DNA from 2 places in the Psychrobacillus sp. PGGUH221 genome. Region 2 is predicted to be linked to the other one. Evidence: riboswitches for the same ligand, from Rfam matches in the RefSeq annotation. Region 2 holds a riboswitch; the other holds the start of a gene.
The links. Region 2 has a riboswitch for FMN ahead of PGC35_RS08655 (ECF transporter S component). Riboswitches for the same ligand answer to the same signal wherever they lie in the genome.

Region 1: it holds a riboswitch for FMN, as region 2 does, so the genes downstream of both, ribE (riboflavin synthase) here and PGC35_RS08655 (ECF transporter S component) in region 2, are expected to answer to the same signal.

What each region holds. Positions count from the first base shown of each region.
Region 1 is NZ_JAQMHQ010000006.1:55,286-63,388, forward strand. Features, by position in the region: gene PGC35_RS11195 (YfiT family bacillithiol transferase) at 207-725, opposite strand; gene PGC35_RS11200 (dienelactone hydrolase family protein) at 773-1,366, opposite strand; gene PGC35_RS11205 (DinB family protein) at 1,577-2,041, shown strand; gene PGC35_RS11210 (NUDIX hydrolase) at 2,090-2,572, opposite strand; gene PGC35_RS11215 (ABC transporter permease) at 2,625-3,665, opposite strand; gene PGC35_RS11220 (ABC transporter permease subunit) at 3,662-4,504, opposite strand; gene ribH (6,7-dimethyl-8-ribityllumazine synthase) at 4,689-5,153, opposite strand; partial or broken gene ribB (3,4-dihydroxy-2-butanone-4-phosphate synthase) at 5,213-5,833, opposite strand; gene ribE (riboflavin synthase) at 5,850-6,497, opposite strand; FMN riboswitch at 6,678-6,810, opposite strand; FMN riboswitch at 6,952-7,082, opposite strand; gene PGC35_RS11240 (serine hydrolase domain-containing protein) at 7,418-8,103, shown strand, end outside.
Region 2 is NZ_JAQMHQ010000004.1:227,661-235,763, forward strand. Features, by position in the region: gene PGC35_RS08640 (ATP-binding protein) at 1-1,447, shown strand, start outside; gene sigX (RNA polymerase sigma factor SigX) at 1,495-2,031, shown strand; gene PGC35_RS08650 (hypothetical protein) at 2,024-3,289, shown strand; FMN riboswitch at 3,437-3,571, shown strand; gene PGC35_RS08655 (ECF transporter S component) at 3,729-4,322, shown strand; gene PGC35_RS08660 (hypothetical protein) at 4,662-4,949, shown strand; gene PGC35_RS08665 (ferredoxin) at 5,254-5,502, opposite strand; gene PGC35_RS08670 (YpbB family protein) at 5,615-6,649, shown strand; gene PGC35_RS08675 (RecQ family ATP-dependent DNA helicase) at 6,642-8,057, shown strand.

The DNA.
Region 1 (8,103 bases), on a different contig from region 2:
AACAACCTCCTGGGTTATAAAAGATATAACTCCAAGAACAATAAAATACAAAGTATACAACCAGTTTTTCATTTTTCTTCCCCCCTTCCCTAATAGTAAATAACAATACATTGATTGAATCACTAAAGAAATGTTGCTTGTTTCATTAGCATGTCCTGTAGCAATTTCTTCTATTTACAGCCATGCTTCTATCAAAAAAGTCCAATTTACCAGCCCTTACGAATACATAAAGAAGTTATATGAGCAAGATGGTGTTGACCATGCCAAGCATAAATGCCAATATTTTTTCCAATTGAAATTTCACCTGAATCTGGATGAACAAAGGTCTTCTCTAAATCCGTAAAGGTTAGGCTTTTTAATAGTTTAACCCATCTTATATGTAAGGCTTTAAGAAGAGATATGGAAGTCTCAACCGGAAGTTCGTAATCAGGAAGTTCTGCCCATTCTCCTTCGTTATAAGGCTTGATTACTGGAGTATCTTCTGTGATTGCTAATTTAAATCGAATATATGCATTCATATGGCTATCCGCAAGATGATGAACTACTTGACGAACTTTCCACCCTCCTAAACGATAAGCTGTATCCATTTGTTGGTCATTCAAGTCACTTACAGCAACTGCTAATAATTCAGGCAAATCTTCAATCTGCTTAATCCATTCCTCAATCTCATTCCTAGTAATTTTTCCATCAAATTCAAACTCACCTATCGGGTATCTTTCATTCATATTAAGCACTCCTTTATTCAGTTTTTCTATCGCTTTACATCTTTTTTTTACTCAATTTTTCTGAAAAAATCGAACATCTTGTTAAATGCTTTTTGTGCTGATTTTTCATGATATTTATGAGAAAATGGGTCACTAAACCCGTGATGGCCGTTAAATTTATGTACCTTTATATTCTTTTCTTCTAAACGTTGGATTAACTCGTTCACATTAAACGATTTCTCTATTTCTGGAAAAAAAAGCAATGAAGGACATAAGGGTTCTATCTCTATATAGCTTCTTATACGAGAACCATAAAATCCGACAATTCCATCGACACCATTTTCATCACTACACAACCAAGCAATCGTAGCCCCCACACTAAATCCAACTATATATACTTTCTCATATCTATCTTTCATGTCAGACAATACACATTTGATTTTTTTAGAAGCATTTGTAAAACCTACGTTCTCCATAAAATGTTTATAAGCAACTTCCTCTTGAATATATTCAAATGATGTTTCAAGTTCGTATAAACTGGGACAAATAACATCAAACCCTTTTTCTGATAATGTACGACAAATATAATTCATATGCTGATTAATTCCGTAAATTTCATGAACTACAATAATTAAAGAATTTGATCTATTTTGTATGTAAATCTAATACATCCCCCTTCTAGACTAAAATTAGCTGTAGCATCTTTTACTAAACTCTATTAAATATTTAAGTAGTAGTTCTCCTTAAACCCAACAAAATCTTTCTTCTAGCAGCCGTCTTCTTAAGACTTTTTTCTATCCTACCAATATTATAGAATATTTGCGATAATATGAAATAATAGTTTAAGAATAGGAGGTAAGAAAGTGCTTGAGATGTTTTTGTATAATTGGCAAATAAGGAATGATTGGTTTGAATGGTGTCTCGATTTATCTTTTGAAGAGCTAACAAAAAAACGTATAGGTGGGATGGGTAGTATTTTACATAATTTATACCATGTAATAGATTGTGAACAACTATGGATCAATCAAATGAATGGTACACCTGTTATAGAGAGTAATATTGACTTAATTACCAACCTTGAAGACGTAATTAATTTTTCGAATGAAACAAAGCAAAATACTTATGATTTTATCCAAAGGTGGATTTCTAATCAGGACAATCAAGTATTAAAAATTACTAATAAAAAGGGTATTACTTATTCATTTTCTTACGATAAAATTTTGCATCATATCATTTCACACGAAACGCATCATATAGGACAATTATCTATTTGGTCTAGGGAAATCGGCATTAAACCTGTATCTAGCGATATATTATTTAGAGAACCAAACTATTGATATGGACCTCTTCTTTGAGTCACTTTTAAAGAAGAGAGTTTACTAGATCTATATTTTCCTGTTTAACTTCTGTACAAAATCTGGTTTTGTTACATATTCCATATAATTTACAGTACCATTAAAATCTAAATAAGCTTGATAACGTGCAAGTATAGCTGGAGCAGTAATTAAATCTAACACTTTATTTTTTGCCACCCAGCCACTTTCTGTTGTTTCATCAGAAGTACAAAGTTCTCCGCTAGTTTGCTTGCACAAAAAATCTACTATCAACTTAGTAGGGACATCCGTTTTATTGTCATACCATTTATGAATACCAGTATTTGAATAAATACCAATCATGCGAGAAACAACTATATCTATTCCGCTTTCTTCTTTTATTTCTCTACATAAGGCATCCATTAGATTTTCGCCTATTTCCACTTGACCGCCAGGAAAAACCCATCCCCCATGAAGTGTTCTCACTAACAGAATATCTCCCTTTTCGTTCTCTACTATTCCCCCAACTGCTAATATATGTGTTGGCATTTTCATTTTAAATTCCTCCTAAAATTTAATATGCTGTAAAAAAACTGTAGACTAAAGCCTACAGTTTTGTTGATTTTTGTTTTTCAGTTTGATGTAGCAAACGCAACTTTTCTTTTAACTGACGTTGATTCCATTCAATTGTGTCATCCGAAACAAATACAGCTTTTCTTCGTTTCGGAATGATTACTTGCCCACTCACTGCTCGCGTATAGCCCTCGATCATAGTGGCAACAGCTAATATAACGAGTGCGAAACAGATTGCTGGAGCAAGGGGCAGCCATGGAACACCTTGTAAATATCGAAACGAAGAACCAAATAGTCCAGCCCATTCATACGCTATCGATTTAGGTGGATCTCCAAACATCGGATCATAGCTCACATTTGTCCCCCCAATAAATAATTGAAGAAGTCCTAAATGTGTAAAAACAACTAATGTTTCAACCACTTGCTGACCATAAAGTACAAACAATTTTTCCCGCATCATTGGAAAGAGATGTCTCGTTATTATTCTTCGACGACTCGCTCCAAGTGTTCTTGCAGCTAAAATGTATTCCTGCTGATAAAGTAAATTCGCTTCATTCCCAATTAAAGCGGACACAATAGGAACGGTTATAATAGCCATTAACACAACTTGAATAACAATACGTTCCCATACCGTTGTAGAGAACCCTTCCATCGGCTCCCATAATACGGGAAACAACATGAGATAGGAAAATATGGTCATTGGCACATAATGTAGCGGATCAATAAAACTATTCAATAATGAACGTTTCTTTTGCCAATACGTACCTATGACAAAACCTAGGGGTACTGCAATAAACATACGGACTGCAGCAACTCCCATTGCAGCAATAATAGTATATTTTGCACCTAGCATAATTTTTGCAAACATATCATAACCGAACTGGTCTGTCCCAAAAGGATTAGCCCAACTAGGTGAAAGTGGGGCTGCTTCTACTAATTTACCTTTTTCGTATATAAAAAATGTTTGCTTAGGATCCGGTCCATTAATCCATTCGAATACAAAACTTCCTATTAAAAAGAATGCAAGAATGATAAATCCAAAAACAAAATAAGGTTGCTTCCAAACAGACTTCATAAGATAGCACCTCCCCGATTCAAACGGCGTAAAAAGTACCACTCACCAAAGCTGTACAGTATGAAAACAGGTAAAAAGAAACTGCAAACTGTAATTAAAAAAAGCTCGCCAGACATGTTTTGGCTCAAGTGAAACATAATACCTGGCATATTGAACATTCGTTCTAAAATAAATAAATTAGAAAGCATAAACCACATCGTCTTTTTCGATTGAAAAAATATACTAACAATTGCATTCCTAAATATATGTATAATTAAAATAATTAATTTATTAAAACCAAGCGACTTTGAAAGTTCTACATACATTTTACGTTCCTCTGCCTCAAATGTCAGCATGCTTAAGCGATACAGCTGTACCATCGGTAAAATCATCAAACAAAAAACAGGAAGCATATAAATCTTTTCTCCACCAGTGACGGCTATTTTAGAAAGAAAAATACCTGTATTTCTATGAATCATAATTACCGTTAACTGAACAAGCAAGATCACTAATATGTCTGGAAAGGATTCCAAAAAGAAAAAGATCGTTTTAATTCGCTGTCTTGTTCGTTCTTTAAACAGCATTGTTAGAATCGTAAATAATAATGCTAAAAATATTGCAACTAGTAATGCCAAAAATAATATCTCTAAGGAATAGGTAATATACTCCCCTATATGTGGACCATAGTATTGATCCATAAAATTAGAAATTGGAAATAGTGCAAGTATATGTTGCGAATATTCCTTTCCCCTAAACTCCCCTTGTTGTATACCTGTGATCAATATAGGTAAGCCACTTATCAGTAAAATACCTATAAAAGCTACCGTCAATTGAAGCAACCATTTTGATAATTTCTTCACAAAAAATCCCCCTGCTGTCTGAAAACTAAGATGAAAATATCATAACATAGTAAAATATAAAAAAAAGAGAATTTTAAGTAATTTGAGACATTTCTCCATTTAATCCAATTTTCAGCCCTCTTAAATCGATTGGAACAAGCGAATATAAAAAAACAGGCTAATGATAGCCTGTTTTTTATGTCTATTAAAATAAACGGCTTAAATTCGCCATTTCAATTGCAGATACTGCTGCATCATAACCTTTGTTACCAGCTTTTGTACCAGAACGTTCAATAGCTTGCTCGATTGTTTCCGTTGTCACAATGCCGAACATAACTGGCACACCCGTTGTTAACCCCACACTTGCAATACCTTTTGCTGTTTCGTTACATACATAATCGTAATGTGTAGTAGAGCCTCGAATAACAGTTCCTAAACCGATAATTGCGTCATACTTTTTTGTTTCCGCCATTTTTTTCGCTAAAAATGGTACTTCAAATGCTCCAGGTACCCATGCTACATCTACATTATCCAAAGAAACACCGTGACGTTTCAACCCGTCCATTGCACCATCTAATAATTTTCCATTGATAAACTCATTAAATCTACCAACTACAATACCTATTTTCAAATCTGTTCCGATTAATTGTGCTTCAAATATTTGTCCCATTCTTTATCTCTCCTAAATTTTTAATTTTATAAGTTAATATTTCCTCTTAATTAAAGCTATTCACCCATCACTAATTTTTCATGTGCATTTCGATAATTTACTAATGCTTCAATAGTGACAAATTTCAATCCATGAAGATTTGCTATTTCTTTTAATTCTGGTACTCTAGCCATTTCCCCATTTTCACTCATAATTTCGCAAATGACACCAGCGGGTTTAACTCCGCAAAGTTTTGCAAAATCAACCGCTGCTTCCGTATGACCCGGACGTTCAAGTACACCATTGTCTTTTGCTATTAGTGGGAACACATGACCAGGTCGACGGAAGTCAGAGCCTACTGACTCAGCATTCAAAAGTTGTAATATCGTTTCAGAACGTTCAAATGCACTAATACCGGTCTCTGTTGTTTTATAATCTATACTAACAGTGAAGGCTGTTTGATGGTTATCCGTATTATTTTCGACCATAGGAGATAAATTTAGATAATCAGCTAAATTCTTCGTAATAGGTGTGCATATTAATCCACGACCATACGTTGCCATAAAGTTAATATTTTCGGGTGTAGCGTAATCTGCCAATACTAGAAAGTCTCCTTCATTTTCTCGACTTTCGTCATCCACTACAATAATGACTTTACCTTTTTTTAAATCATCTATTGCTTCCTCAATTGTATGAAACATAGTAAAAGCCCCTTTATTAAAATCCATTTTGTCTTAAGAAATCCATCGTTATTGTTGAGTTCGTTGATTTCTCTTGTTTTTGATCTAATTGTTGAATAACATATTTCCCCAATAAATCATTTTCAATATTTACAATGTCTTGCTCTCTTTTAATACCTAAGATTGTCTCGCTGAATGTATGTGGAATAAGCGATACTGTTATTTGTGTGGGCTGCACTTCGAAAATAGTTAAACTAATTCCATCGATCGCTACCGAACCTTTTAGCATGCAATATTTACTGAGTTCTCTATCAATACCGATATCTACGTACACCGCATTTTCCAGTTTTCTTTTTCTTAAGATGACACCCGTTCCATCCACATGACCAGAAACAAAATGTCCACCAAACCTTCCATTTGCCGCCATCGCTCTTTCTAAATTGACTTCATGGCCAATTTGCAGTGAACGAATATTTGTTGACTTAACAGTTTCTGGCATTATTTCTACAGTGAAATGATTATTAGAATAAGCAATAACTGTTAAACAAACACCATTAACAGCAATACTGTCACCTAAATGAATGTCTTCAACTATTTTAGAAGATTCCAATGTTAACTTCATACTGTTCGCACCACTTTTAAGGGCCTTAACTTTTCCTAAGTCTTCTATAATTCCAGTAAACAACATAAACACCTCTATTCAGAAATATTTTATTTAATTCAGAAAACCTCCTGTCTTGACAACAAAATTCTCTGATAAACAAAAGAAAACCCCTTAGAAATTAAGGGGTTTTGGGATTATGTAATTTAAGCAATACTTAATAAACCTTTTTAAATCCAGAAAATTTAAAAGGCTTCTTGCTCTTACATCCTTCTCCCATCCAGACTTTAACTGTCGGCTTTGGATTCGCACCAAATCCTGCCTTAAAAAAGGCTCACGGGCTTAGAATTTCTTCATCACCGTCGATTGGGAATTTCACCCGACCCCGAAGGAATATAATATAAAGTTGTAATTGGTTTTTCATTTTAAAAAAAGAAAAACCCATAGAGAATCTCTACGGGGTCGTTAGAAAAGTTATTTTCATCAACAAATAAACCTATAGAAGAAGTTTTTCTCCATAAGTAAATAAAGTTGTTCAAACGTCCTTCTCCCATCCAGACTATACTGTCGGCTTTGGATTCGCACCAAATCCTGCCTTAAAAAGGCTCACGGGCTTAGAATTTCTTCATCACCGTCGATTGGGAATTTCACCCGACCCCGAAGGACTATTCATCTATGCAATTATAATACCACGTAAAGAATAATTATACACGTAACTTGTCTTTCCTATATTTGTTAATATATCAGATTGCTCAATCAGTCAAGTATACACAAGTGTATATTCTGTATTATATCTACTTTAATACCAGTAGAGAATTACTCTATAAGTTGTGTTTTAAACAGTTTCTTATTGGTCTATTTGTTTAAATGTTTAAAGAAGGGATATATTTTTTATTTAAAGAATAATATAAAAGGATTCTGTACATTTACTTCCACTTTACTTATGAGTATTAAAGAAATTAATAATAGCAACATTTTGTATCAGATCTTAGAAAGGAGACCTTATGAAAATGTATAAATCTATAATTTTAGAAAAGGTTTTTAATAAAACTATGGTTAATAAGCGCATTCATGAAGGAATTGTTTATATGGAAGATACAAGAGGTGAATTTTCTTGGTACAAAGGCTATGGTGGTAAGGAATTAGATTCACCATTGCTTATGGCAAGCATAACAAAGCTTTTGACCACTGCTTGTATCTTAATTTTGCAAGAACAAGGAAAGCTATCATTGAGGAATAAAATATCTGAATTTATTGACCAAGAACATTTAAGCGGACTGCATATATACAAGTCAAAGGAATATTCATTTGACTTACTTTTATACGACTTGTTGTTTCAAATTAGCGGATTACCTGATAAATTTGAAGAGAAGAAGAGTTCAACTAAAAGAAAAGTTATTAATCAAGATTTCAGCTTTTCTTTTCATGAACTTTTAAATTGGGCAAAAGAACTAAAACCACATTTCATTCCGCGTACTAATGGAAAAGCCTATTATTCTGACCTCAACTTTGATTTACTTGGTGAAATTATTGAAAACGTAAATGGAACGACACTGGCAGAAGCCTACCAGCAATTAATTTTTATTCCACTAGAGCTTAAGAATACTTATCTTCCACAAAGTGAAAATGATTTTATACCACATATTTACTATAAGGATAAAGTATTGAACCGCCCTATGTTTATTTGTAG
Region 2 (8,103 bases):
TAAAGAACTTACAAAAGTTTATACATCTAACGATACAATTATTAAAAAAATGTTAATGCCGTCCATGACAGAAGAGAATAAGATGGAATCATATATTATATTAGCATCTCCTTTGGAGTCAAATAATGAAATACATGGCGGTGTATTTATATATCAAAGTTTAGACGTGGTAAACAAAACGTCCAACCAGACAACGAACATTGTCTTTTTATCAGGATTTATTGCGTTATTGTTAACTACCATGTTTTCGTTTTTCTTAACTTCTAGAATCACATCTCCTCTCCGCTCTATGCGAGAAGCAGCTTCAGAACTAGCAAAAGGGAATTTTGAAGCAAAAGTTTCCTATCATCAAAAGGATGAAATAGGAGGACTGGCAACCGCATTCAATCGAATGGGAAGTCAATTAAAACATCATGTGGAAGTAATTAATCAAGAAAAAGAACAGCTATCAAACATATTAACTTCCATGACAGATGCAGTGATTACCTTTAATAAAGATTTCAACGTGCAAGTAAGTAATCCACAAGCGGAGCTTTTAATGCAAAAATGGCATATGAATAATGAAGTAGCTGATAATTCTCATTTGCCTGCAGAACTATACCATTTACTGGATCATGTTTTCCATAATGAAGAGGAGATAGATGAAGAATTAGAAATTAAAGGTTCCTATTTCTCCGTTTCTATAAGTCTTCTTTACAGTAAAGATATGGTTAGGGGAGCAGTTGTAGTTCTGAGAGATATGACAGAACAACACCAGTTGGATAAAATGCGTTCTGACTTTATTGCCAATGTCTCACACGAACTCAGAACACCAATTTCGATGCTACAAGGATATAGTGAAGCGATCATTGATGATGTTGTGACGACGGAGGAAGACCGTAAAGAGATGATTCGAATCATTTATGATGAATCTAAACGAATGGGAAGACTTGTAACAGAATTATTAGATTTAGCACGTTTAGAATCAGGCTACTTAAGTATTTTTAAAGAGGAAGTATTGGTAATACCTACAATTGAACGAATTACTCAAAAGTTTGATCAAATAGCGAAAGAAAAAAATCTTCGTTTAAATTTTGAACAAAACTTACTTGAGCCTATGACGCTAGAAATCGATGAAGATCGTATGGAACAAGTGCTGACAAATTTAATTGACAATGCTCTGCGTCATACGGAAAAAGGATCTGTCACAGTTAGAATTTCGAAAATCGACCATCAATTTGTGATGGAAGTGGAAGACACAGGTTATGGCATACCGAGTGAAGACCTTCCTTATGTTTTCGAACGTTTTTATAAAGGGGATAAAGCAAGAACGAGAGGAAAGAGTGGAACAGGTCTTGGTTTAGCAATTGCTAAAAATATAATAGAACGTCATGATGGTAATTTATCTGTGGAAAGTGAACTAGGTGTTGGTACTAAATTCATTATCCGATTACCTCTAACTAATTGAAACAAAAACAGTTCATGAACGACTAATTGTAAGAACGGGGGGAGCTTATGAATGACTCCGTTTTCCACCGCTTGTATGATAATTATCATCAAGACGTTTTTCAGTTTCTGATCTATTTGGTTAAAAATAGACAGACTGCGGAAGACTTGGTCCAAGAAGTGTATGTTCGCGTTTTAAGGGCTTATAGCCGATTCGAGGGGAAAAGTTCTGAGAAGACATGGCTATTTTCTATTGCTAAAAATGTAGCAATCGACCATTTTAGAAAGCAATCAGTGAGAAAAAAAAGGTTGTTCGAATCCTTTAATTGGGAAACGATGCAGCTTGCATCGTCAGATATGCTTCCAGAGGATTTAGTTCAATTGAATGACGAAATGAAATCTCTATTAACTGCTCTAGATGATTGCACTGGCGATCAAAAAATGGTTATCATAATGCGATATTTTCAGCAGCTATCTATTGCTGAAACAGCACAAATACTAAATTGGTCAGAAGGAAAAGTGAAAACAACACAACACCGAGCTATAAAGTCATTGCGTGAACGATTATCTGAAACAAAGAAGGAGGGTAAGGTTCATCATGAGTAATTGGAAAAAAGATGATGAAGCACTAGATGAATTACTGAACCAAATGCCCAAGTTTACAGATCATCGTTCCAAAGAAGATGTGTATAATCGGGTAAAACAAGAGGTATTAGGTCACGAAAAAGAATCAACTATATATTCTTCACGTAGGATTCAATCCAAATGGTTACCTTTAGTTATTTCTATTGCTTCCGTATTTCTTCTCACTTTTTTAGTTTCTTCCTATTTGAATAATAATAATTCAATGAAGCAGTATAGCACTAGCGAAAAAATGGAACAGAAGAGCAGTGAAGAAGAAAGTATGCAGTCAATGGATGTTACAGAGAATGCTGCCATAACAAGTGAAGAAAGTAAAACTGAATCATCGGACGATATGTCAAAAATGACAAGTATAATGGAATCGTATATAGAATTAAAACCAATAGATAAAAGATATGCTGTCTATGAAGGTGATTTAAATGGAGGTACTGTGTTTCATTTTTCATTCAATGAAAATGCATTAACTGTACCTGTCACAATTATTATTCCAAAAGAGCAAGTGGAAGCCGATTTTCCAGATATGAAACCAAATAGTTTACAGTTGTATGAACGTTATGCAAGTTTGATTAATGAAGAGTCGCTCGGATTTACAGAGTATCATCCTTATAAAGGGTATTTTGTTGCGGATAATCAATTATTAAAGCATTATCTCCCTAATGAACATGGTTATGACACAGCGTCTGGAACATCGGTACCGTATTGGAGCTCTCTAAATGAAATTTTTACGGATTTTGATTCAATCGCTCTTTTAAATGAGGACGGCTCTCCACTTGAATGGGATCAAGTAGGCATATTAGCTGAGCCGAGTAAATTAGAAGGGTCGAAAGGTCAACATAATTACTATAATTACCGTGCCCAAAATGGAAATATATATTTAACTCCTAACTTTTCAGCTTCTTATGAAACGATTGCTGAAGCATTTAGTGAAATGAAAAACGTAGATAACGACATATACACTTCTGTAATCCCATCGAATATTACTTACTCATATGAAGATCGAGAAGGAATAGCTGTTATCAAATTTAACGAACCATTGGATTTAGAATCAATGGAGCCAAATGAGGCTACAAGATTAATTGAAGCATTCGCATTGACCGCAGCAAGCTTTGGAACTGAAGTGAAATTAGAAAATGTAGTACAGGAGCAGTGGGAAATATTTAATTTCGAAAATACCCTTCCTACTCCACTTGGACCAAATGGTTTTATAATGAGCGTCCAATAAGAATTTGGAATGCCAAGCTTTGATTTTATCAAAGCCTGGCATTTTTTGTATCATAAAATTTTGAAGCAATTATATTGCATAAAGGTTGTGTTTTTGTTAATATATTATTAATTCAAGATATTATTCTTGAAGTATAATAAAATATTGATTCATCTTCGGGGCAGGGTGAAATTCCCGATCGGCGGTATTAGAAGATTTATTTCTTGAGCCCGCGAGCCGTAATTGGCAGGATTTGGTTAGATTCCAAAGCCGACAGTATAGTCTGGATGGGAGAAGGTGAAGGTACAGTCGTTTTTCGTATACTCTAATGCGGATACGCTTTTTTTAAGTGTGCCTTGTTTCTCCCTTGAGCTCTTTAATAGCTTAAGGGATTTTTGAGTTACAATTTCGTACTGAACCTTTCTTCTTGTGGAGTGAATCGCAAAAGGAGAGAGGAATAATGACAAAAAGTAAGACGCGAAAGCTTATTGCTATCGCAATGTTGAGTAGTATTTCCTTTGTATTGATGCTACTTGCATTTCCGTTACCGGTACTACCAGCTTATTTAAAAGTGGATTTTAGTGATATTCCAGCACTAATTGCGGCTATTACGATGGGGCCAATTGCAGGTATTGTCGTAGCGTTTTTGAAAAACGTATTAGATTGGTTGTTTGCTGGAAGTCCAACTGGTGTACCAGTAGGACATATGGCGAATTTTGTAACTAGTATTCTATTTATAGCACCTGTTTATTTAATTTATCGCAAAGCATCATCATCTAAAGGGATCATGTACGGTTTAGCTTCTGGAACGATTTCCATGGCAATAGGCATGAGTGTTTTAAATTACTTTGTATTTTTACCAATGTATACGTACTTCTTAAACTTCCCTATGGAGACTGGTACAGCTTTGTTCAATTCTATTATTTTCGGTATCCTACCGTTCAATTTGATAAAAGGACTATTAGTTACAATCGTTATGATTGTTTTATTTAAGCGAATGAAACCAATGCTCGACCGAGTAACAAATTCGTTTCGAGTTCCGGATACAAATTAATTAAAGGTCGTTTCTCTATCTTAGAGAAACGTCCTTTCTCGTTTTACAAAAGGAATTTTGCTAATTGGTCTCGTTCATTATTTTGATTTTTTGTCAGGCTTTTCTATTAACTCAGGATTATTCTTCCTGAGTATATAAAAAATAATAAAGTATTTTTTTTGTAGGTTTGGGAAGAGTCCGCTCGAATCCTTCGGGAAAGCGAGAAAGGCGACACTACAGGAGTCGAGCAAGGGCACTGAGAAAGTCCTCACTGAAGTATGTGAACGACAAGTTGTTCACATACTCGATTTTTATGTTGGCCACATTAATTTCCGTTCCGGGCGGACGCGTTCCGCCGGCATGGCTTCAGCCGCTTCCCTCGCTCCGCTCAGTCCAGGGTCTTCACCTCATGCTTTTCCGGCTAGAGTCGCCGCCTTTCACTTCAATCAACTATTATCCGCGTTCCAATTAGAAATCCATCATGCCATTAATAGAGCAAGTATTAATCACTTAAATTTTTTCAATCAGTATATAAAGAAAATCGTTGAAAAAGGCGACACTCCTGCGGGAAAAGCGTTAGCCGAAGACCCCGCAGTTGAGGGGGAAGGCAATCTAAGTTCGCCGCATCATGCGGCGACGATTGCATGACCAACATCGTGTTGGCCTAGGAGGCTAAGGCAACGCCCGCGGAAAGGGAGCCGTTTCAACGATTTTTTTATTTATCGGACGACATTATTTAGTAAAGTCAAATTCTATAGACTTTTTCAGTGCCCTCTGCGTAAGGAAGGCTAAGTGCGCCTCGTCAAATGTAAGGAAATAAATTCGAGTTTGTCTACCAGTCTGAAAGGACATTCCTCTATTATTTAGAAAATGCTTCTTTTAGATAAGCCTTTTAAAATGTTTTTCTTATAAAAAAACTGCCTGAAAAATCTAGGCAGTTTGTATTGTTCATCTATTCAAATTTCAAAGCATCGCCTTCAAATGACTCATCTGCCACTTTAATTGAATCTGTAGGGCATCCTTCAAAAGCATCTTCCATATCTTCTAGTAGTTCGTCTGGAACTTCTACTGTCCCCATGTTATCATCTAGAATAACGTATGCAATGCCTTCATCATCGTAATCGTATATATCAGGTGCTGCTGCGCCACATGCGCCACAAGCGATACATGTATCTTTATCTACAATTGTATATTTAGCCATAAATATATTCTCTCCTTTATATCTGCTTACACGGAATAGCTATCCTATTCATTCTAAAGCTGTTTACGTGACATTTCAACAAAAATACATTAAAAAACGTGAGGTATTTACAGTGTACTTTCATCAATTATTATTATTAATCATACATAAGTTTCACGGAGAACGGTCTTCTACAGCTCCATTTTACTTATTAAAAGGTAAAAAATCTGGCCAGACGATACAGGATGTTACTTATTTTAAACTTCATCCTTTTTTTTCACTGTATCCTAAATTATCACTAGATGAATATAATGGCGAAATTTTGACACTTTTAAAAGAGGGGTATATTGAAGAAGACAAGTCGATTATTAATCTTACAGAAAAAGGCACAATGCACATCAATTCAATGAGAGACCCTCAATTTAATGGATGGTTATATAGAGGAAATGAGCATATGTTTTGGAGCAGAATTGCTTTGGTTATTCAAACTTTATCTCATTTTGAAGCCAATGTGCACCGTTATGTTCCAAATCAAAAGAATCCAGATATACATCGTTTTGTTAAAGGATATCTATTTAGCAGGGATTATAAAAGTGCAGAATTTTATACAAACTTTAGGCAACAATTGCTGCAGCTACTTGAGAACACAAAATTTGAGAATATTCATAGAGAAATATTTGTCTATCGTCTAAGTGGTTATGGAAGGAGTGGGTTGACATGGGAGCAATTAGCTCGGTATTACAATCGACCACTTTTGGATATAAAACTGTTATTCATTGAGAGTTTACATATTGCACTATCGATTATCCATAATGAAAAGTTTCCAGACTTATTACCTCTCACAAAAAATGTAGAGGTTCAAACTCCTTTGACTGAATCTGCAATGAAGACGTATCAATTAATTCAAAAAGGCCATACCCTGGAAGATATAGCTGCAATACGCTTTTTAAAATTTAATACGATTGAAGATCATATTATTGAAATCGTATCAGCTATACGAAACTTTCCTATTTACTCTTATATATCCAATGAACAAGTTGATAAAGTGTTGAAGATTTCTAATAGTTTACAAACTAAAAAGTTAAAAGCTATTCGCGAGCATGTTCCTCATTTAAGCTTTTTTCAAATTAGAATTGCACTTGCAAAAGGAGAAGGGGCTAATGGATAAGCTGACAGAAATTCTTCATCAGAAATTTGGATATATTTCTTTTCGAGAAGGACAAAAAGAAATAATTGAACAGGTCATCGAAGGAAAAGATGTAGTCGCAATACTGCCAACTGGTATGGGAAAATCATTATTATATCAATTGCCCGCTTATTTTATAAAGGGTACTGTTTTAATTGTTTCTCCATTAGTATCGTTAATGCAAGATCAAGTAGAACAATTAAAGATAATCGGTGAAAAAAGAGTAGTTGCAATAAACTCTTTTCTAACTTACGAACAAAAAGAAATGGTTATGAGAAATTTGGCTTCCTATAAGTTTATCTTTACTTCACCAGAAATGCTTCAAAATAAACGTTTTAATAATGCCTTATCCGCTATTTCCATAGCATATATAGTAGCAGATGAAGCACATTGTATTTCACAGTGGGGGTATGATTTTCGTCCTGATTATTTGAGAATCTCGAAATGGTTAGATGCATTTCCAAAAGCGAATGTACTTGCTTTAACAGCAACTGCCACCAAAAAAGTAGTTAAAGATATAAAAGGGACCTTACATATGAAAGATCCATTTGAGTATATTCATTCATTAGATCGACCTACAATTGCTTATGAAGTACAAAAAGTAGATGATCATAAGGAGAAAGAAGCTTGGATTGTAGGTCGTATAACCTCTACTAATGGTCCAGGAATTTTATATACTCAATCTCGTAAAAAAGCAGAATTTTATGCTAGTGAATTAGAGGAAAGAGGAGTAAAAGTGGCATTTTATCATGCTAAAATGGAACAAGATGATCGTGTATTAGTCCAACAACAATTTCAGCATGGGGATTTAGATTGGATTTGTGCAACAAATGCATTTGGTATGGGTATTCATAAAAACAATATTCGACAAATTATACATGACCATATCCCAACTTCTATTGCTAGTTATATGCAAGAAGTGGGAAGAGCAGCAAGAGACGGAAATCAGTCGATCGCTTCACTTATTTACACTAATTCGGATGTAGAACAGTCTTTTTATGTTGCAATGAAAGATTTTCCGGATGAAACGGATATTCATGCTGCTTTTCAATCTGAAGACAATCAGATTAGTCTTTCGGAGACTACGTTGCGTATATTGAATTATTGGAAGGAAATCTTATCTGAACAAGAGACTATTGCTTTATTTTATGACATAAAACAGAGAAAATGGCTAGAAATTCAAAAGTTATTTAATTTATTCCAAAGTGAACGGTGTATAAGGGAACAGATTTTATATTCTTTTGATGAACAACTGGTTACTAGGCCAATGAACTGTTGTTCAAATTGTTCACTTGATCTCCAGCTATTTCTTACAAAACGTGAAAAGCAAAATGGAGAAGAAATAGAACTAAACTGGTTCAATAGAATTAATGAGTTGCTCCGTCCTTAAAACATTGTGAAGTTTACTTTTTCAACAAAATTCGTCATAATAGAGT